3 regions of the Neorhizobium petrolearium genome follow, and region 3 is predicted to be linked to each of the others. Evidence: predicted binding sites of a transcription regulator. Region 3 holds the regulator's gene; each other region holds the start of a gene.

Region 1 (7,003 bases), 1.2 Mb from region 3:
CAGGCTGACGACCCGGTTGTTGGCATATTTGCCCGCAATCTCCATGACGCGTCCGGTTGCCCAGTCGAAATCATCGCCGACAAGGTTGATCTGCGCCAGCGGGTCACGGTGATGGGCATCGAAGCCGGCCGAGATGATGATGAAGTCCGGCCGGAAGTTCTCGAGCGCCGGAAGCACGCGGCTCTTGAAGGCGTCACGAAAATGCTCGCTGCCGTTGTTGGGTGAGAGCGGCGCATTGACCACATTATTCTTCTCGCCGGTTTCGTCCACGGCGCCGGTGCCGGGGTAAAGCGGCATCTGATGCGTGGAGCAGAACAGCACGGAGGGATCGTTCCAGAAGATGTCCTGCGTACCGTTGCCGTGATGCACGTCCCAGTCGACGATTGCGACCCGCTCGACCCCGTGCGTCCGCTGTGCATGGCGGGCGGCGATGGCGGCATTGTTGAACAGGCAGAAGCCCATCGCCTTGTCTTTTTCGGCGTGATGGCCGGGCGGACGCGCCGCGACGAAGGCATTGTCCACCTTGTCCGACATGACGTCGTCGACGGCGGCCATCGCCCCGCCGATGGCGGTCAGCGCGGCCTGCAGGCTTTTCGGACTGACATAGGTGTCCGCCTCGATCTGGCGAATGATGTCTTCTTCGGGGATTTCCCGCATGACGGCGCGAAGGTGTTCTTCCGGATGGGCGAGCAGAACCGCGTCCTCGTTGGCCTGCGGGGCCTCCCTGTGGTCAAGCCTGTCGAAATTCGGATGCTGAAGCGCGATCGCCAGGGATCGCAGCCGGTCGGCACGCTCGGGATGGCCTTCCGGAGTGCGATGTTCGAGGAAGATCTGGTGTTCGTAAAGGCGCGTGGTCATGGGGCGGCCTCTTGAGGTGCAATCCGGGGCGGACGATCTGGACATGGCGCAGATGCCGCTTTTTTTCAAGCCGCCTGCCTTCGTTCCGGTGCTTGTTTAGATTGAAGGAATGGTCTTACATGGCTAAGTTCTCAACTTAGAGGGTGTAGTGGTCAAGGATACGGTCAAATCGCAGGAATTCCGCGTGCCCTTCCGCGATGTGGACATGCATGGGGAAATGTTCCGGTCGGCCTATGTCGTGCGGGCAGAGGAGGCCGTCACGGAGTTCTGGCGCCGCCGCAAACTCCGCAAGGACGATCCGATCTTCACGGTGAGCAAGATCACCTGCACCTTCCACTCGCCGCTGAAGCTTGGCGATCTTGTGCATACCCATGTCGGCGTCAGCAAGATCGGCGGAAAGTCCGCAGGTTTTCTGGTGCATATGGTGCGGGAAGATCAGGCCGTGGCGGAAGCGGAGGTCGTGTTGACGGCTCATGATCCGCAAAGCAGAGAGCCGGTCGCTCTTCCCGAAGAGTTGCGGGATTGGTTCTATCAGTTCCTGGACTGATCAGACCCGTTGCGGCAGCAGCGGATAGCCGACCATGACTGCCCGGCCGGCAAAAGCCGCGATCAGCGCTTTAAGGACGTCGCCCGGAATGAAGGCGAGATCGCCCATGAAGGCGGTCGAAAGCCCGGTGCCCATGCCGTAGGCGAGATAGAGAATGCCCAACGCATGATCGACCACCACGCCGCCAAGCAGAGCGGCGAGGAAAAAGCCGGCGATCTGCACGATGCCGCTCTGCGAGCGGTCAACAAAGCGCTCGGAAAGATAACCGGTGACGATGGCTGCGAAGAACCAGCCGACGAGATAACCGGCGGTGGGTGAGGCGAAAGTGGCAAGGCCGCCACGCCCGCCGGAAAGCACCGGCAGGCCGATTGCGACGAGAAGCAGGACGAGAAGGACCGCGAAACCGCCCCTTTTGGCGCCCAGCACGACACCCGCCAGCATGACACCCAGCGACTGCGCGGTGATCGGCACCGCAATGAAGCCGAGCATGATCGGCGGAACTAGTCCAAGGGCGACGATGATGGCGGCGAACAGCGCAGCCAGAACAAGATCGCGAGTGCTCATGGTTTTCACCTCAACTTCGTGACGATGTCATTTTCGTGCCCGGATGCCGCGGGCGTCGATGGCGGCGGCGATCTCGTCGGCGTTTCTGAGCGTCAGGATGATCAAGGGCACCACGAGCGTCAATGGCCCCGGCCTCAACCCACGGGCGTAGTGTGCATCACGGATGGCCTGGTAGCGGTTCAGGATTTCCGGCACGAAACGGATCACAAGGCCGATCGAAAGGCCGATATCGGCCGCCCGAACAAGACCGATCCGTTCCAGTGGGCGGGCGGCCAGCGTGATCTCATCGATGAAATCTCCGATGTTCGTCGTCGCTGTGACGGCTGCGGCAAAAAGCGCCAGCCCAGTCAGCCGCAGGAGGACAACAAGCGCTTGCCCGGAGCTGTTGAGAAAGAGGGTAAAAACCGCAACGACCACGATCGTCAGCATGATCACCCGCAAACGAAGCCAGGATTGCCGCCATCCGAGCCTGAGCGAGGCGTAGGCACCTGCGCCGAGGATAGCGGCAACAGCAAGAAAAGCGGGCGCATCGATCAGGAACAGCAGGAAACTGATCGCCGCAAGCCCGAGGAGCTTTGCCCGCGGCGAAAGCCGGTGCAGGAACGTGTCGCCTTCGACATAGAGCGTCTTCATGCGGCGATTTCCCGGTATCGGGCAACAATTCCCCCAGGAAGTCCATCAGCAGCGAGCCGGCCCTCATGGAACAGCAGAACCCGGTCGAAATCGGCGATCAGCGAAAGATCATGGCTGATGACGATGATATTCTCGTCGAGGCCGCGGATCGTGCGTTCCACGAGATCGCGGTTCTTCAAATCGAGCTGATTGGTCGGTTCGTCCATGATGAGGATACCGGGCTCGGTGACGAGCACGGAGGCAAGGGCTGCGAGCTGCAATTCGCCGCCGGAAAGCTCGTGCGCCCGGCGTCCGGCGAGATGGCCGATGCCGAAACGGGCGAGAATGCCGTTGACGGCAGCCTCTATCGCCTGCTTCGGCAGTTTCCGCGGTTTGAGCCCGAGCGCGATATCCTCCTTCAGGATCGGCAGGATGATCTGGTTCTGCGGGTTCTGAAAGATGAAGCCGACGTCGGCCCGCACCTTCTCGCCGTCCTTCACTGTATCGAACCCGTTGACGACCACGCGTCCTGCGGATGGTGCTACCAGACCGTTGATCATGCGCGCGAACGTCGTCTTGCCGGAACCGTTGAGTCCGATCACGCCGATGCGCCGCTCGGTTAGCGAAAGCGTCAGCGGATGGAGCACGATACGTTCCTCGAAGCGCGCTTCTGCCTGTTCGAACCGGATATCCAAGCCTCATCCTCGCTTTTTCAGCGGTCTATAAACCGGATGATGGGCAAGGGGAATTCGGAACCAAACATGAACATTGAATATCAGGCGGCGGCATCCTAGTCTACCTTTATGGCGATTCTCATTCCGAATGATCAGGCTAGACACATCTTCCTCGAACGGCAGCGGCTTTCCGAGCCGCCCGGCCGCGCGCTCACCAAGCCAGGTCTCCTGCAGCTCATCGACGATCTGGGCTTCGTCCAGGTGGACAGTATCGCGACCGTCGAGCGCGCCCATCACATGATCCTGTTCTCGCGCAACCAGACCTACAAGCGGGAGCATCTGACCGCCCTTCTGGAAAAGGATCGTGACCTTTTCGAGCACTGGACACACGACGCGTCGATCATTCCGGCGCGTCTTTTCCGTTACTGGAAACATCGCTTCCGCCGTCGCGAACCGATCATCGCCGAGCGCTGGAAAAAATGGCATGGCGAAGGTTTCGACGCAGCCTTCGAAGAAACGTTTCAGCATATCGTCGCAAACGGTTCGATCATGTCGCGCGACATGAAGGTGGAGGACCACAAGTCCGGCGGCTGGTGGAACTGGCATCCGAACAAGACGGCGCTCGAATATTACTGGCATACCGGCAAGCTCGCGATCGCCGGCCGCGCCAACTTCCAGAAGATCTATGATCTGATGGAACGGGTTATCCCGCCGCACCACCATGAGCCGAACGTAAGCCATGAGGAATTCATCGACTGGGCCTGCCGCAGCGCGCTGAAGAGGCTGGGATTTGCCACATCCGGCGAGATCGCCGCCTTCTGGGATCTGGTGACGCCGGACGAGGCCAAGGACTGGGTGAAAAGCCATCGTGACGAACTGACGGAGGTGCTGATCGCCTCAGCCAACGGCGGAAAACCGCGACCCTCCTTCGCTTTCACCGGATTCCCCGACAACCTCGGCGATATTCCGGAGCCGCCGGCGCGCGTGCGGGTACTCAGCCCCTTCGATCCGCTCTTGCGCGATCGTGACCGCGCCCAGCGGCTCTTCAACTTCTTCTACCGCATTGAGGTTTTCGTGCCGGAGCCGAAGCGGCAGTACGGCTATTACGTCTTCCCGCTGCTTGAAGGCAACCGGATGATCGGGCGCATAGATATGAAGGCCGATCGCAAGACGGGTGCGCTGGACGTCAGGCGGTTGTGGCTGGAAAAGGGTGTGCGTCCGTCCTCCGGACGACTGGAAAAGCTGGAAGCTGAATTGCTGCGCATCGCGCGTTTCGCCGGCGTCGACAAGGTGACCTATCAGGACGGCTGGCGGGGGGAATAGAGGCCAGTCGATGCGGTTTATTTGGCCCCTCACCCTAACCCTCTCCCCGCAAGCGGGAGAGGGGACGTGCCTACGTCACGCTGAGGCGAAAGCGGCACGGCATATCCCTTCTCCCCGCCAGAACGGGGAGAAGGTGCCGGCAGGCGGATGAGGGGCAACGCCGGAGCGGCTACTGTTTCTGCCTTAAAAACACCGTCGCAAGCGGCGGCAGGACGAGCGATACGGAAAAGGCCTTGCCATGCGCCGGCTGGCGCTCCGTCCAGGCTTCCACCTGGCCGAAATTGGAGCCGCCGTAGATTGCAGCGTCAGTGTTCAGAACCACGTCCCAGCGCCCCTCCACAGGAACCCCGATCCGGTAGCCATGCCGCGGCAACGGCGTGAAGTTGGATGCGATCAGGATGTATGCGGAACGGTCCTCCGCGCTTCGCAACATGGCGTAGACGGAATTTTCCGCGTCGTCGGCCACGGCCCATTCGAAGCCTTCATGATGCAGGTCACCGAACTGCAGGGCAGGCTCCTGCGTGTAAAGCCTGTTCAGGTCGCCGACCAGCCGTTGGAGGCCCGCATGATCCGGCCGGTCGAGCAGGTCCCAGTGGACGGAGGCGTCATGGCTCCATTCCGTCTCCTGAGCGATCTCGCCGCCCATGAAGAGCAGTTTCTTGCCGGGATGACCCCACATGAAGCCGTAATAGGCGCGCAGGTTGGCGAGTTTCTGCCAATGGTCGCCCGGCATCTTGCCGAGCAGCGAGCCCTTGCCGTGCACCACCTCGTCGTGGGAAAGCGGCAGCATGAAGCGCTCGGAATAGGCGTAGATCATGCCGAAGGTCATCGCGTGGTGATGGTATTTGCGATAGACGGGATCGTCCTGCATGTAATGCAGCGTGTCATGCATCCAGCCCATGTTCCACTTGAAATCGAAGCCGAGGCCGCCTTCTTCCGGCTTCTTCGTCACATCCGGCCAGGCGGTCGATTCCTCGGCCACCATAAAGGCATGCGGGCAGCGATCATGGATGATGCTGTTCAGATGCTTTAGGAACTCGACCGTCTCGAGGTTCTCGCGCCCGCCATACCGGTTCGGGATCCATTCGCCCTCATTGCGGCTGTAGTCGCGGTAGAGCATGGAGGCGACCGCATCGACGCGCAGCCCGTCGATATGGAAATGCTCCAGCCATTCGAGCGCGCTGGCGATCAGAAACCCCTTCACCTCGTTGCGGCCGAGATTGTAGATCAGTGTATTCCAGTCCCTGTGAAATCCCTCCCTCGGGTCCTCATGCTCATAAAGAGCGGTGCCATCGAAGCGGGCAAGCCCCCAGACGTCGGTCGGGAAATGTGCCGGCACCCAGTCGAGGATGACGCCGATGCCCGCCTGATGGCAGCGATCGACGAAATAGGCAAAATCTTCCGGCGTGCCGTAGCGGCCGGTCGGCGCGAAGAGACCGAGCGGCTGATAACCCCAGGAGCCGCCAAAGGGATGTTCCATGATCGGCAGGAGCTCGATATGGGTGAAGCCGAGGCTTTCGGCATAGGGAACGAGCCGCTGGCTGAGCTCCACCCAGTCGAGCACCCGGTTACCCTCGTCGGTGATCCGCACCCACGAACCGGGATGCACTTCATAGACCGAGATGGCACCGTCGCCGATGAGGTCGGCGCGGCGGGCGCGCATCCATTCCTCGTCGGTCCAGCGGAAGGGTTTTGAGGAGGCGACGATCGAAGCGGTCGAAGGTGCGGCCTCGCTGGCGCGAGCGACGGGGTCTGCCTTCTGCGGCAGCAGATTGCCATGGGCGTCGATGATTTCGAACTTGTAGCGTTCGCCATGGGTGAGCCGGGGAACGAAAAGCTCCCAGATGCCGGCCTGAGGACGGAGCCGCATGGGGTGGCGGCGGCCGTCCCACGAATTGAAATCGCCGACGGCCGAGACGCGCCGGGCATTGGGCGCCCAGACCGCGAACCGTACACCCTCGACGCCGTCGACCTCCATCGGGATCGCTCCGAGCGTTCGTCCAAGCTCGTAATGGGTGCCCTGAGCGATGAGATGCAGGTCGAGATCGCCGAGCAGCGGAGCGAAGGAATAAGGGTCTTCCGTTTCCTGCACCGCGTCCGGCCATCGAATGCGGAAAAGATAGGGCGTAGTGCTGCCGGTCACGCCAGCGAACAATCCGCCCTCATGGATGGTTTCCAGTTCGGCCAGCACCTTGCTCGTATCTGCCTCCACGACCTGCACCGAAAGGGCCCCCGGCAGAAAGGCTCTCACGATGGTAAGGTCGCCGTACTGGTGGCGTCCGAGGATCGAGAAAGGATCGCCGTGCTGCCCTTCCACAAGGGCCTGCAAGCCCTCACGGACGGTACCGATCATCAGGTCGGAGCGCTCATATCTCATCGGGCGTTCTCCAGAAGTCTCGAGGCGATCGCCGAGAAGCCGGCAATT
Region 2 (7,003 bases), 390 kb from region 3:
GCTTCGGCACCATGCGCTCGCGTGAGTTCCTGATGAAGGACGCCTATTCCTTCGACCTGACGAAGGAAGACGCGATCCACTCCTATAACCGCATGTTCGCCGCGTATCTGCGCACGTTCTCGCGCATGGGATTGCGGGCGATCCCGATGCGTGCCGATACCGGCCCCATTGGCGGCAACCACAGCCACGAATTCATCATCCTGGCCGATACCGGCGAGTCGGAAGTGTTCTCCCACAAGGATTTCGTGAACTTCGAAATCCCCGGCATCGACACCGATTTCAATGACGTCGACGCGCTGAAGGCGATCTTCGACAAGTGGACCTCGGTCTATGCCGCGACGTCCGAAATGCACGATGAGGCGGCCTTTAACGCCATTCCCGAAGCCGACCGCATGTCCGCCCGCGGCATCGAGGTTGGCCATATCTTCTATTTCGGCACGAAATATTCCGAGCCCATGGGGGCAAAGGTGCAGGGTCCGGATGGCAAGGAACACCTTATTCACGGCGGTTCCTACGGCATCGGCCCGACCCGCCTTGTTCCCGCCATCATCGAAGCATCGCATGACGAGAACGGAATCATCTGGCCGGCGTCCGTCGCGCCCTTCGACGTTGTGGTCATCAACATGAAGCCCGGCGACGAGGCCTGCGACCGCATCTGCGAGACGCTTTATGGCGGGCTCACGACCGTCGGTAAGGACGTGCTCTACGACGATACGGATGAGCGCGCCGGCACCAAGTTCGCGACCGCCGACCTGATCGGCGTGCCGGTTCAGGTGATCGTCGGACCCCGTTCCGCCGCAGGTGGCGAAGTCGAGGTCAAGGACCGCAAAACTGGTCAGCGCGAGACGCTGACCGTCGAAGCAGCGATGAACAGACTTGCCGGCCGATAAGCCAGCGGGTCCGGTGAACAACGATAAGGCGGGCTTGACCGTCAGGCATTGAGGAAACGGCATGGCGAGCGTCGCGGCGAATGGTGAGGCGGAAAAGGCGGAGCGTTCGCCCTCGGCTGGCCCTTTCTCGGCCTTTGAGCGCATGGTTGCCTGGCGTTACCTGCGTTCGCGCCGCCGCGAGGCCTTCATCTCCGTCATTGCCGGCTTTTCCTTCATCGGTATCATGCTGGGTGTCGCCACTCTCATCATCGTCATGGCGGTGATGAACGGTTTCCGCACCGAGCTCATCTCGCGCATCCTCGGCATCAACGGTCACATGATCGTCCAGCCGATCGACGGGCCGTTCACCGATTATGCCGAGCTCACCAAGAAATTCGCGGCTGTTCCCGGCGTCAGGATGGCGCTTCCGTTGGTGGAAGGCCAGACGCTGGCTTCCGGCCGCGGTGGTGCAGGTTCAGGCGCGCTTGTGCGCGGCGTTCGTCCGGAAGATCTCGAAAAGCTCACCGAGGTCGCCGGCAACGTCAAGTCCGGCGATCTGGTCGGTTTCGCTTCAGGGCAGGGCGTCCTGGTCGGCTCGCGGCTTGCGGCCCAGCTCGGCTTGAATGCCGGCGACCAGATCACGTTGATTTCGCCGGAAGGGGACGTGACACCCATGGGCGTCAATCCACGGGTGAAATCCTATCCGATCTCCGGCATTTTCGAGATCGGCATGTCGGAATATGACGCGACGATCATCTACATGCCGCTTGAAGAGTCGCAGCTCTATTTCAATGCCGATGGCCTCGTGCAGTCGATTGAGCTTTTCGTCGACAATCCCGACAATGTCGACGGTATCCGGCCATTGGTGGAGGCCGCGGCCGGCCGGCAGATATTCATCTCCGACTGGCGGCAGCGCAACCAGACCTTCTTTTCCGCGCTCCAGGTGGAACGCAACGTCATGTTCATGATCCTGACGCTGATCGTGCTGGTGGCCGCACTCAACATCATTTCCGGCCTCATCATGCTGGTGAAGGACAAGGGCAGCGATATTGCGATCCTGCGCACCATGGGAGCCGGCGCCGGCGCAATCATGCGCATCTTCTTCATGACCGGGGCCGCGATCGGCATCGTCGGAACGCTCGCCGGCGTCGTGCTCGGCGTCATCGTCTGCCTCAACATCGAATCGATCCGGCAGTTCTTCTCCTGGGTTTCCGGCACAGTCCTCTTCGATCCGGAACTCTATTTCCTCAGCCAGTTGCCGGCGGAGATGAGCTTCCGCGAGACGTTGTCGGTGGTCGTCATGGCGTTGGGGCTTTCCTTCCTCGCCACCATCTTCCCGGCATGGCGGGCCTCGAAGCTCGATCCTGTCCAAGCCCTCCGATACGAATAGGTCCCGATCCTTTATGGCACGCAAAACTGTCTTGCAGCTTTCGGGCGTCCAGCGTCACTACGGCCAGGGCGACACCACGCTTTCGATCCTGAAGGGCGCGGATTTCGAGCTGGTGCGCGGCGAAATGGTGGCGCTGGTCGCGCCGTCCGGTACGGGAAAGTCGACGCTGCTGCATCTTGCCGGCCTGCTTGAGCATCCGGATGACGGCGAGGTCTTCATCGGCGGGCGCCCCTGTAACGATTTGTCTGACGACGAGCGCACCGCGATTCGCCGCTCGGAGATCGGATTCGTCTACCAGTTCCACCATCTCCTGCCGGAATTCACGGCGATCGAGAACATCATGATGCCGCAACTGATCGCCGGCCTTTCGAAGGCAGAGGCGAAGGAACGGGCAGCCCAACTTCTCGACTACATGCGCATCGGCCCTCGGGCCGAGCATCGCCCGGCCGAATTGTCGGGCGGCGAACAGCAGCGCGTGGCGATCGCCCGCGCGGTCGCCAACGCGCCGCGCGTGCTTCTCGCAGACGAGCCGACCGGCAACCTCGACCCCAAGACGGCATCCTATGTCTTTGATGCGCTGGAGGCGCTGGTACGCCAGTCAGGCCTTGCGGCACTGATCGCCACCCACAACCACGAACTTGCCGGCCGCATGGACCGCCGCGTGACGATTGAGGGCGGCAAGGTCGTGGAGATGTGAGGCCGGTTAGGCGCCGGCGATTGGCGCCATATTCCCGTTACCCTGTGCCGGTCACAGAGATCCGGCAGCGCTGCGTCGGTCGCGCGTGTGTCGCACACAACCCCGTGGGGCATCGCGCAAAGACGTAAGACCATATCGCCGCAGAGGAACCGGAGTTGTGCGGAAAAACTTGGCTGAACGGGATACGTCACGTGTCATTTGTAAATTTCGATACGGGGCACTCGATGTGTCCCGACCGCTCCTGAAAACAACCGTGATCGCCAAGGGGGACTTCCCCTCGTTTCCCCTATGAAAATATGCTGGCAGACGGCTTATCGCCCCTTGCAGATGTCTTGCCCGATCTCGTTCTCCCATTGAGCGACCGGAACCGCGCCTGGCGTGCCGGCGATCGGCTGGCCGTTCACTTTGCCTTTGCCTGTCAGCAAGTTGACGTCGCATTCGATCGGGTCCGGCACGTCCTCTGAAAAGCTGAAGCCCGCCACCAGGAAATCCGAGTTCCGATAGGCAAGCGTGAGCCTGATCTCGTAATGCCGCTGCCCGGGCGTATCGTTTTTCGCCGTTACCAGAATTGATCCGTTCTGCAAGGCGGCGATTGCAACCGATTCTCCCGCATAGATAAACGAGCCGGGCACTTTGTTCGCGGCAGCTGCCTTGAGCGTCATCCGTCCTTCGTAGGGTTCGGCGAGATAGATGTAGATGCCATTGCCGTCCGCGCCGTGTTTCGGTGGCGGACGCACGATCATGGCGAGATCGCTGTCGCCATCCCGGTCAAAATCTCCCGTCGCGACGGCGGCGATTCGGCTGGGATCGATCACCTTTTCGGCCATCGCCGGGCTGGCAAGGAGATAGGCGACAAGAATTGCAAGTTTTCTCATGTGGAAGGTTCCTGCGTCTGTTGTGCTAATCCTAGCCCACCAAAACCTCTTGGAAAAAGGCTTTTCTCCAATTTTAACCATAATCCCGAAACCGGATTTCTCCTTTTGTTCTTCTGTTGACTTTTGTACAAAAAGAGAACAAATTGAAAACATAACGAACACGGGAGACGACGATGACTGACATTCTTCGTGACATTGCCGCATTCGCTTCCATCGCCACCTTCGTGGCAAGCCTGTCCATGCTCGTCATGGCCATGTGAGGGAAGTCTCGCTTAAGGCCTCGTCATCCGAAAGACGTTGAGCGAGGAAATCTGAACTGGACTCTCGGCAAGCCGCACCGGAAAATAGCCCGATTCATGAAGTGGGTAAGGCGCGGACATGGCAGATACGGCGAACGTAAAATCGGGATCGGAATCGTTGGGCGATAGCCCGCAATTCGTTCACCTTCGCGTTCACTCCGCCTATTCGCTTCTTGAAGGGGCACTGCCGCTCAAGAAGATACTTTCCAAGGCGGTTGCGGATCATCAGCCCGCGATCGCGATCACCGACACGAACAATCTCTTCGTTGCGCTGGAATTTGCCCAGAAGGCGATCGATGAAGGGCTGCAGCCGATCATTGGCTGTCAGCTTTCGATCGATATGGAAGACCAGTCGGAAGAGCGACGCGCCGGCCATCAGCAGCTTGCCAAGCTGCCGGCGATTGTCGTGCTTGCGGCGACGGCTGCGGGCTACGAAAGGCTGGTCGACCTTATCAGCCGCGCCTATCTGAGCGGCGAGGGACACGGCGCCGTGCATATCTGCAGTTCCTGGCTGGAGGAGGGCGGCACCGAAGGGTTGATCGCGCTTACCGGAGCTTCGGGCGGGCCGGTCGACATGGCCTTGAAGGATGGGAATGCGGTGCTTGCCGAGGCGCGGCTGCTGAAGCTGAGGGAAATCTTTAGCGACCGGATTTATGTCGAACTGCAGCGCCACGGTTCATTTGACCGGCGGCATGAGCAGAAGATGGTGACTCTTGCCTATGACCATGACCTGCCGCTGGTCGCAACGAACGAGGCTTTCTTCCCGTCGAAGGCGGATTACGACGCCCATGACGCGCTGATGGCGGTCGCCCATAATGCGATCGTTTCGGATGATAACCGCTTCCGTCTGACGCCTGATCATTATCTGAAAAGCCGGGCTGAAATGGCAGCCCTGTTTGCCGACCTGCCGGAAGCGCTGGAGAACACGGTCGAGGTCGCCCGACGATGCTCCTTCATCCTGAAGACGCGAAAGCCGATCCTGCCGCGCTTTACCGGGGCGACGGCAGATCCGGAAGAGGCCGAACGGGCCGAGGCGGCGGAACTGCGCCGTCAGGCGAACGAGGGGCTGGAGAACCGCATTGCAACGCTTGGAATGACGAGCGGCTATACGGAACAGGACTACCGCGAGCGTCTGGACTTCGAGCTTGGCGTTATCGAGCGCATGAAGTTCCCGGGTTACTTCCTGATCGTGTCGGACTTCATCAAATGGGCAAAGCAGCACAATATTCCAGTCGGCCCGGGCCGCGGTTCGGGTGCCGGTTCGTTGGTGGCATACGCGCTGACGATCACCGATGTTGACCCGTTGCGCTTCTCGCTGCTTTTCGAGCGCTTCCTCAATCCGGAACGCGTCTCGATGCCCGACTTCGACATCGATTTCTGCCAGGACCGCCGTGAAGAGGTGATCCGCTACGTGCAAGCCAAATACGGCCGCGAGCAGGTGGCGCAGATCATCACCTTCGGTTCGCTGCAGGCGCGCGCCGCGCTGCGCGACGTCGGTCGTGTGCTGGAAATGCCCTACGGCCAGGTCGACAAGATCTGCAAACTCGTGCCGAACAACCCGGCCAACCCGACGCCGCTGTCGAAGGCGATCGAGGAAGAGCCGAAGCTGCAGGAAGAGGCGGACAAGGAGCCCGTCGTCCAGCGCCTTCTCGACATCGCCCAGAAGATCGAGGGCCTTTACCGCCACGCCTCGACCCATGCCGCTGGCATAGTGATCGGCGATCGGCCGCTCTCGAAGCTCGTGCCGATGTATCGAGACCCGCGTTCGGACATGCCGGTTACCCAGTTCAACATGAAATGGGTGGAGCAGGCGGGCCTGGTGAAGTTCGACTTCCTCGGTTTGAAGACACTGACGGTGCTGAAGACTGCCGTCGATTTTTGCAGGAAGCGCGATATCGAAATCGATCTCGCCAAGATACCGCTGGACGACCAGAAGACTTATGAGATGCTTTCCCGCGGCGAAACGGTCGGCGTGTTCCAGGTGGAAAGTGCCGGCATGCGCAAGGCGCTGATCGGCATGCGGCCGGACTGCATCGAGGACATCATCGCGCTGGTCGCGCTCTACCGCCCCGGTCCGATGGAGAATATCCCAACCTATAATGCCCGCAAGCACGGCGAGGAGGAGATCGAATCGATCCACCCGATGATCGATTATCTGCTCAAGGAGACCCAAGGGGTCATCGTCTACCAGGAACAGGTCATGCAGATCGCCCAGGTGCTCTCAGGCTATTCGCTCGGCGAGGCCGACCTTTTGCGTCGTGCCATGGGCAAGAAAATCAAAGCCGAGATGGACCAGCAGCGCGAGCGCTTTGTCGACGGCGCGGTGAAGAACGGCGTCTCCAAGGCGCAGGCCGACAACATCTTCGAACTGCTTGCAAAGTTCGCGAACTACGGCTTCAACAAGTCGCACGCGGCGGCCTACGCGATCGTCTCCTACCAGACCGCCTATATGAAGGCGCATTACCCGGTCGAGTTCCTCGCCGCGTCGATGACCTACGATATGGCGAACACCGAGAAGCTCAACGACTTCCGGCAGGACGCCGGGCGCCTCGGCATTGCCGTCATTCCACCGTCCGTCCAGACCTCCTACAGGCATTTCGAGACGGGCGAGAACAAGATCTTTTATGCGCTGGCCGCCATTAAGGGTGTTGGCGACTCGGCCGTGGAACATATCACGGCCGTGCGCGGCGACCGGCCATTCAGGAGCATCGAGGATTTCTGCCTCAGGATCGATCCGAAGCAGATCAACCGGCGCGTCATGGAAAGCCTGATCTCGGCGGGCGCCTTCGATTGCTTCGGCATCGATCGTGCCGAATTGATCGGCGGGCTTGACCGCATCATCGGTTATGCGCAGCGCGCCCAGGAGGAGAAAG
Region 3 (7,003 bases):
CCGTTCGGGCTCGATGCGCCTTTCCTGAAGCTCATGGGTCTCGGCCTGGAAGCGGTGATCTCCATAGCAAGACATGTCGCGGCCTGGGGCGGCGACGCCGGTATCGGCCGTCAGCATCCCTGGTTCCTGCCTGTCTCCACGGCCGGTTTTCTTCTGCTGACACTTTTGAGAAGCAGGCTTCGGCTGGTCGGCATTCCGCTCGTTGCCGCCGCATTGCTGTTCTCCTGGCACGAACGATCGAAGCCCCTGCCGGATATTCTCGTTTCCGAGGACGGAACGATGATTGCCCTGATAGGCAGGGAAGGCATTGCCACCAACCGCACCCGTCCGCCCGATTTCATCTACGGCCAGTGGAAACGGGCACTTCTCCTGGGCGATCCTATAAAACCGGACGTGTCATCAGCAGGAGACAAACCGCCCGATGGGAAATCTGAGGAGCGCCGCGAGCTGACGCAGGCCGAAATCGAAGCAGTGCGGTCCCGCATCAGGCAGGTGCCTGCCGGTCATTTCGTTTGCGAGCCGCGTGTCTTTTGCGGGGTGAAAACTTCCGGAGGCACCATGATAGCCTCCGTCGAAGACAGCCGTTATGCCGGTGCGGCCTGCGATGCTGCCCATATCATCATCGCCCCGCGCGCCCGTTTCGATCATTGCCGCTCCGGCGCATTGATGATCAACGGCAATGCTTTGCGAAAGACTGGTGCGCTCGAAATTTCCCTGCACGGCGCAGCCGACATCCGGCAATGGACTATTCGCCCCGCCATGGCCGGCCATGACCGCCCCTGGAGCAGGCATCGCCACTATGACTGGCGGAACAAGACGTTCGCCTCGGCGCTCCCGGAACCGCTCCGGCAATTGATCAATGGTAGCGGCGGATGAGGCCGACCAGCTTGCCCTGAACCTTTACCCGGTCGGGCGGGAATATCCGTGTTTCGTAGGCCGGGTTCGCGGCTTCCAGCGCGATCGAGGCGCCACGGCGGCGGAAGCGCTTCAGCGTCGCTTCCTCCTCGTCCACCAGCGCCACGATGATGTCTCCCGGATTGGCGGTGTTGCTGTTGCGGATGATCACCGTGTCGCCGTCCAGGATGCCGGCCTCGATCATCGAATCACCCTTGACCTCCAGCGCGTAATGTTCGCCGGAACCAAGCATCTCGGCGGGCACTGCGATATCATGCGTGTTGTTCTGGATCGCCGAGATGGGCACGCCGGCGGCGATGCGGCCCATGACGGGAACCGTGGTGGCGTTGGAGAGATCGTCGTTGGCTGCGGGCTTGGCCGGAGCGGCAGCGACCGGCTGCGGCTTGCCGAGGCTGCCCTCGATAACACTCGGCGAGAAGCCGCGGCGTGGCTGCAGGCTCGACTGATAGGCTTCCGGCAGCTTGATGACTTCAAGGGCACGTGCCCGGTTCGGCAGGCGGCGGATGAAGCCGCGCTCCTCCAGTGCGGTGATCAGCCGGTGGATGCCGGACTTCGACGCGAGGTCGAGCGCGTCCTTCATTTCGTCGAAGGAGGGCGGCACGCCGGATTCCTTCATGCGTTCGTGAATGAACAGAAGCAATTCCTGCTGTTTGCGCGTGAGCATATTTGGCACCTTGAGAGTCGGAAACAAATCAAGAACATACACTATATGTTCCATATGTGTTCCGCAAGTCCCTAAATTTTCGTGAAGTATGATGATTTTTCTTCATGGATGTCTGCAACATATCTCTTCCGACACCACTTGCTCGAAGCCGATCCGCTGCCAATGTAGTGCTGCGATTCCGGATTCTGGGGGCTCTCGCGTGAATGCTAGACTAATCGATCATCTCGTTCTGCCGGTGGCGGACCTTGCCGTCGCGCGTTCACGACTGGCAGAACTCGGATTTACAGTTGCGCCGGAGGCCTTTCATCCTTTCGGCACGGCCAATGCCTGCGTGTTTTTCTCGGATGGGGCCTATCTGGAGCCGCTGGCGATCGCCAACCGGCGTCAGGCGGCAGCCGCGGCCAAGCGCGGCAATGTCTTCACCGCCCGGGATCTCGCCTTCCGCAAGGCGCGTAACAGGCAGGGCTTTTCGGCCCTCGCGGTTGCCACGGGCGATGCGGCAGCCGATCACGCGCGTTTCAGGCTGCGCGGGATTTCCGCGGGCGATATCCTGGAATTCTCCCGCGGCGTGAAGATGCCGGATGGTTCCGAGACTGAGGCAAGCTTCCGGCTGGCCTTTGCGGGAGACGAGCGTGCGCCGGACTTCTTCTTGTTCTCCGCACAGCGGATCAATCCCCTGCCGGCCGATCGAGGCGAACTGGAACGCCATTCCAATACGGTGACCGGCTTGAGCGAGATCGTTCTTTCGGCCGCATCGCCCGGCGATTTTGCGCCTCTGCTCGAAGAGGTGCTGCTTGCGAAAGCCGGGATCGAAGCTGCGGCCGTGGAGCTTGTCGCTTCGAACACACGCATCCGCGTCATGCAGGATCAAGATCTCGAATCGGAATTCGCCCTTGCACCGTTGCCGAATGCCGAAGGTCTGCGCGGCCGGGCGATCATCTTCAAGACTGCCGATCTTGCCGTGACAGAGATCATCCTTGCTGCTAATGACGTCGCATTCGTCCGCCGGGAAGGCCGTGTGCTGGTCCAGGCGGCGCCCGGCCAGGGTGTGTTGTTCGGTTTCGAGGAATAGTCTCATGGAAGTCTCCGCCAATCCGCGCGTCTCCGTCGGTGAAGGGCACGGCAAGGTCGTGTTCGCACAGGATGCCCGCCTGTCGCTGATCGCCGGCCCGTGCCAGATGGAAAGCCGCGACCACGCCTTCATGATGGCGGGTGCGCTGAGGGAGCTTTGCGACAAGCTCGGCATCGGGCTTGTCTACAAATCATCCTTCGACAAGGCGAACCGTACGTCGATTTCCGGCAGGCGCGGCATCGGGCTCGAAAGCGCCATGGAAATCTTCACCGATCTGAAGAAAGAATTCGGCTTCCCGGTTCTCACCGACATTCACACGGAAGAGCAGTGCGCCATCGTCGCCCAGACCGTGGACGTGCTGCAGATCCCGGCCTTCCTTTGCCGCCAGACGGACTTGCTTGTCGCTGCGGCGAAGACCGGCCGCGTCATCAATGTCAAGAAGGGCCAGTTCCTGGCGCCCTGGGACATGAAGAACGTGTTGGCCAAGTTCACCCAGAGCGGCAATCCGAATGTGCTGCTCTGCGAACGCGGCGTTTCCTTCGGTTACAATCAGCTCATCTCCGACATGCGCTCGCTGCCGATCATGGCGGCGATGGGCGCGCCGGTGATCTTCGACGCCACCCACTCGGTGATGCAGCCGGGGGGGCAGGGCGGCTCTTCCGGCGGCCAGCGGGAATTCGTCGAGACGCTGGCGCGGGCGGCCGTCGCGGTTGGCGTCGGGGGCGTCTTCATCGAGACCCATCAGGACCCGGACAATGCGCCTTCGGATGGCCCCAGCATGGTACACCTCAAGGACATGCCGCGGCTGCTCGAAAGGCTGATCGCTCTCGATGCGGTCGCAAAGGCTGCCTGAAGCGCCCGCCTGAAAAAGCGCGAAAAGCGGCTCCATTGTAATTTTCGTGTCACTGACTATGGGACATGTTCAGTGACCCCGAACCATATAGATCCGACGTCCAAGCCCAGGGAGAGTCTTTTGACCGCCATCACCGATATCATCGCCCGTGAAATCCTCGACAGCCGCGGTAATCCGACGGTTGAAGTGGATGTCTATCTGGAAGACGGTTCTTTTGGCCGTGCAGCTGTTCCGTCCGGCGCGTCGACCGGCGCGCACGAGGCGGTCGAACTGCGTGACAGCGGCAAGCGTTACGGCGGCAAGGGCGTCGAAAAGGCTGTCGAAGCGGTCAACACCGAGATCTTCGATGCGATCGGCGGTTTCGATGCCGAAAGCCAGATCCACATCGACAAGACGATGATCGCGCTCGACGGCACGCCGAACAAGTCGCGCCTCGGCGCCAATGCCATCCTCGGTGTGTCGCTCGCCGTCGCCAAGGCCGCCGCCGAATCCGCCGGCCTGCCGCTCTACCGCTACGTGGGCGGTCCGAACGCGCATGTCCTCCCCGTTCCGATGATGAACATCATCAACGGCGGCGCCCATGCCGACAACCCGATCGACTTCCAGGAATTCATGATCATGCCGGTTGGCGCCGATACGCTGCGTGACGCGGTGCGCATGGGTTCGGAAATCTTCCACGTCCTCAAGAGGGAACTCGCCGCCCAGGGGCATAACACTAATGTCGGCGACGAGGGCGGTTTCGCGCCGGGCCTGAAGAGCGCGCCGGAAGCCCTCGATTTCATCATCAAGTCGGTCGAGAAGGCCGGCTACAAGCCGGGCGACGACGTCTGCCTGGCGCTCGACTGCGCCTCGACGGAGTTCTTCAAGGACGGCAAATACGTGATGGAAGGCGAAGGCCGCACGCTGGAATCCGGCGCCATGGCCGATTACCTCGCTGAACTCGTCGGCAAGTATCCGATCATTTCGATCGAGGACGGCATGGCGGAGGACGACTGGGACGGCTGGAAGGCGCTCACCGACAAGATCGGCGCCACGTGCCAGCTAGTCGGCGACGACCTCTTCGTCACCAATTCCGCGCGTCTGCGCGACGGCATCCGCATGGGTGTCGCAAACTCCATCCTCGTCAAGGTCAACCAGATCGGTTCGCTTTCGGAAACGCTCGATGCCGTCGAGACCGCCCACAAGGCGCGCTACACGGCCGTGATGTCGCACCGTTCGGGCGAGACGGAGGATTCCACCATCGCCGATCTCGCGGTCGCCACCAATTGCGGGCAGATCAAGACCGGCTCGCTGTCGCGCTCCGACCGCCTTGCCAAGTACAACCAGCTCATCCGCATCGAGGAAATGCTGGGTCCGCAGGCGGCTTATGCCGGCCGCGGCATTCTGAAGGCCTAAACTCCAAGCCCTTCACCCTGGCCCTCTCGCCCGCGGGGGGACGTGCCCTTTGCGCGGCGTTGCGAATGGCAAAGGCGGCGCGGCATATTTCCTTCTCCCCGTCAGAACGGGGAGAAGGTGCCCGGCAGGGCGGATGAGGGGCTTCCACGTCCTGAATGTCGAGATCGACGGACTCGATTCTAGTTAGCGATTGCTTAAGCAAGTTCTGCGAATTTGAAATTCTGTTCGGATCGATTTCTGCGATCCCCGTAGAGCGTGACAAGGCGTTGATTGGGCATGTGGACGAAGCATCACAGACAAAGAAAATTCGGTCGTTTTGTCCTTCCCGCCATTACCGTCGCCTTCCTTTCATACTTCGGCTATCATTCTGTGCATGGTGATCTGGGTCTGATCGCCACCGAGGAATTCGAGCGTCAGCGGCAGGCGCGTGCCGAGGAGCTCGCCAAGCTGACGGCCAGACGCGAGGCGCTTGAGCGGCAGGTGCAGCTCATGAGTGACGGCTCTCTGGAGAAAGATATGCTCGATGAGATCGCCCGCTATCAGCTCAATGTTTCGCGCAACGACGAAATCGTCATCTTCAATAACTACTTCTGAGTTAACCGGAATCTGGTTAACTTAACATTTCGCAAGTCTTTTCAGTGTGTTGTGCGGAATGTGAGCCATGCATTTATGGCATTGCTGGGGTCTCGTTTCTTGCCTATGGTACGGCCTCGAAACCGGAGCGGGTTTCCGACGGCCAGCGTCGGGGCACTAAAGCCGCTCTCCATGCAGCACGAGAGGGAGGGATGAATGGCGCCGACCAAAACCGCGTCTGTATCCGGCCGCAAATCCGCGGCAAAGTCTGCTACGGCAAAATCTGTTACCAAGACGGCATCCAGGCCGGCAAAGAAGAATTTCGACGGCGGCACCTTTGCTGACTTCAGCAAGGAGGAGGAGCTCAAGGCCCTCCGTGACATGCTGCTGATCCGCCGCTTCGAGGAAAAGGCCGGCCAGCTTTACGGCATGGGTTTCATCGGCGGCTTCTGTCATCTCTATATCGGCCAGGAAGCAGTCGTCGTCGGCATGCAGATGGCGCTGAAGGAAGGCGACCAGGTCATCACCGGCTACCGTGACCATGGCCACATGCTGGCGACGGGCATGAGTGCGCGTGGCGTCATGGCGGAGCTCACCGGGCGCCGGGGCGGCTATTCCAAGGGGAAGGGCGGCTCCATGCACATGTTCTCCAAGGAAAAGAATTTTTACGGCGGTCACGGCATCGTCGGCGCCCAGGTTTCGCTCGGCACCGGCCTTGCGTTTGCCAACAAATACCGCGGCAACAATGCGGTCAGCACCGCCTATTTCGGTGACGGCGCGGCCAACCAGGGCCAGGTCTATGAGAGCTTCAACATGGCCGAGCTCTGGAAGCTGCCGGTCGTCTATGTGATCGAGAACAACCGCTACGCCATGGGCACCTCGACCGCCCGGGCCACGGCGCAGGCCAATTTCTCGCAACGCGGCGCTTCCTTCAACATTCCCGGTTTCCAGGTAGACGGCATGGATGTACGCGCCGTGAAGGCTGCCGCCGACGAGGCGATGGAACATTGCCGGTCCGGCAAGGGGCCGATCATCCTCGAAATGCTGACCTACCGGTATCGCGGCCACTCCATGTCGGATCCGGCCAAGTACCGCTCGAAGGACGAGGTGCAGAAGATGCGCTCCGAGCACGACCCGATCGAGCAGGTGCGTGCTCGCCTTCTCGAAAAGGGCTGGGCGACCGAGGACGAATTGAAGGCGATCGACAAGGACGTCCGCGACATCGTCGCCGACAGCGCCGATTTCGCCCAGGCCGATCCGGAGCCGGATGTGTCCGAGCTCTATACCGACATTCTGCTCTGATCGAGGGGAGGGAATTTTATGCCTATCGATATCCTTATGCCCGCCCTTTCCCCGACCATGGAGGAAGGCACGCTCAGCAAATGGCTGAAAAAAGAAGGTGACAAGGTCACCTCCGGCGACGTGATCGCCGAAATCGAGACCGACAAGGCGACCATGGAAGTGGAAGCCGTCGATGAGGGCGTGATCGGCAAGCTGCTCGTTCCGGCCGGCACCGAAAACGTCAAGGTGA

The links. Region 3 encodes LexA, which represses DNA repair genes until DNA is damaged. Its sites were predicted from a motif close to TGTTCNNNNTGTGTTCNG; they were not measured.
Region 1: QEO92_RS02690 (energy-coupling factor ABC transporter ATP-binding protein) is a predicted target of LexA. The motif match lies at 3,332-3,349, and genes of this name have one in related genera.
Region 2: QEO92_RS06640 (FG-GAP repeat protein) is a predicted target of LexA. The motif match lies at 3,966-3,983, and genes of this name have one in related genera.

The regions. Positions count from the first base shown of each region.
Region 1 covers NZ_CP123000.1:522,684-529,686, forward strand. The annotation lists gene QEO92_RS02670 (histone deacetylase family protein) at 1-858, opposite strand, end outside; gene QEO92_RS02675 (acyl-CoA thioesterase) at 1,007-1,405, shown strand; gene QEO92_RS02680 (biotin transporter BioY) at 1,406-1,969, opposite strand; gene QEO92_RS02685 (energy-coupling factor transporter transmembrane component T family protein) at 1,997-2,602, opposite strand; gene QEO92_RS02690 (energy-coupling factor ABC transporter ATP-binding protein) at 2,599-3,276, opposite strand; gene QEO92_RS02695 (winged helix-turn-helix domain-containing protein) at 3,385-4,578, shown strand; gene glgB (1,4-alpha-glucan branching protein GlgB) at 4,748-6,955, opposite strand; gene treS (maltose alpha-D-glucosyltransferase) at 6,952-7,003, opposite strand, start outside.
Region 2 covers NZ_CP123000.1:1,297,042-1,304,044, forward strand. The annotation lists gene proS (proline--tRNA ligase) at 1-890, shown strand, start outside; gene QEO92_RS06630 (lipoprotein-releasing ABC transporter permease subunit) at 952-2,259, shown strand; gene QEO92_RS06635 (ABC transporter ATP-binding protein) at 2,273-2,956, shown strand; gene QEO92_RS06640 (FG-GAP repeat protein) at 3,268-3,831, opposite strand; gene dnaE (DNA polymerase III subunit alpha) at 4,210-7,003, shown strand, end outside.
Region 3 covers NZ_CP123000.1:1,689,650-1,696,652, forward strand. The annotation lists gene QEO92_RS08725 (ComEC/Rec2 family competence protein) at 1-876, shown strand, start outside; gene lexA (transcriptional repressor LexA) at 857-1,579, opposite strand; gene QEO92_RS08735 (VOC family protein) at 1,779-2,651, shown strand; gene kdsA (3-deoxy-8-phosphooctulonate synthase) at 2,656-3,504, shown strand; gene eno (phosphopyruvate hydratase) at 3,625-4,899, shown strand; gene QEO92_RS08750 (FtsB family cell division protein) at 5,176-5,493, shown strand; gene pdhA (pyruvate dehydrogenase (acetyl-transferring) E1 component subunit alpha) at 5,689-6,774, shown strand; gene QEO92_RS08760 (pyruvate dehydrogenase complex E1 component subunit beta) at 6,793-7,003, shown strand, end outside.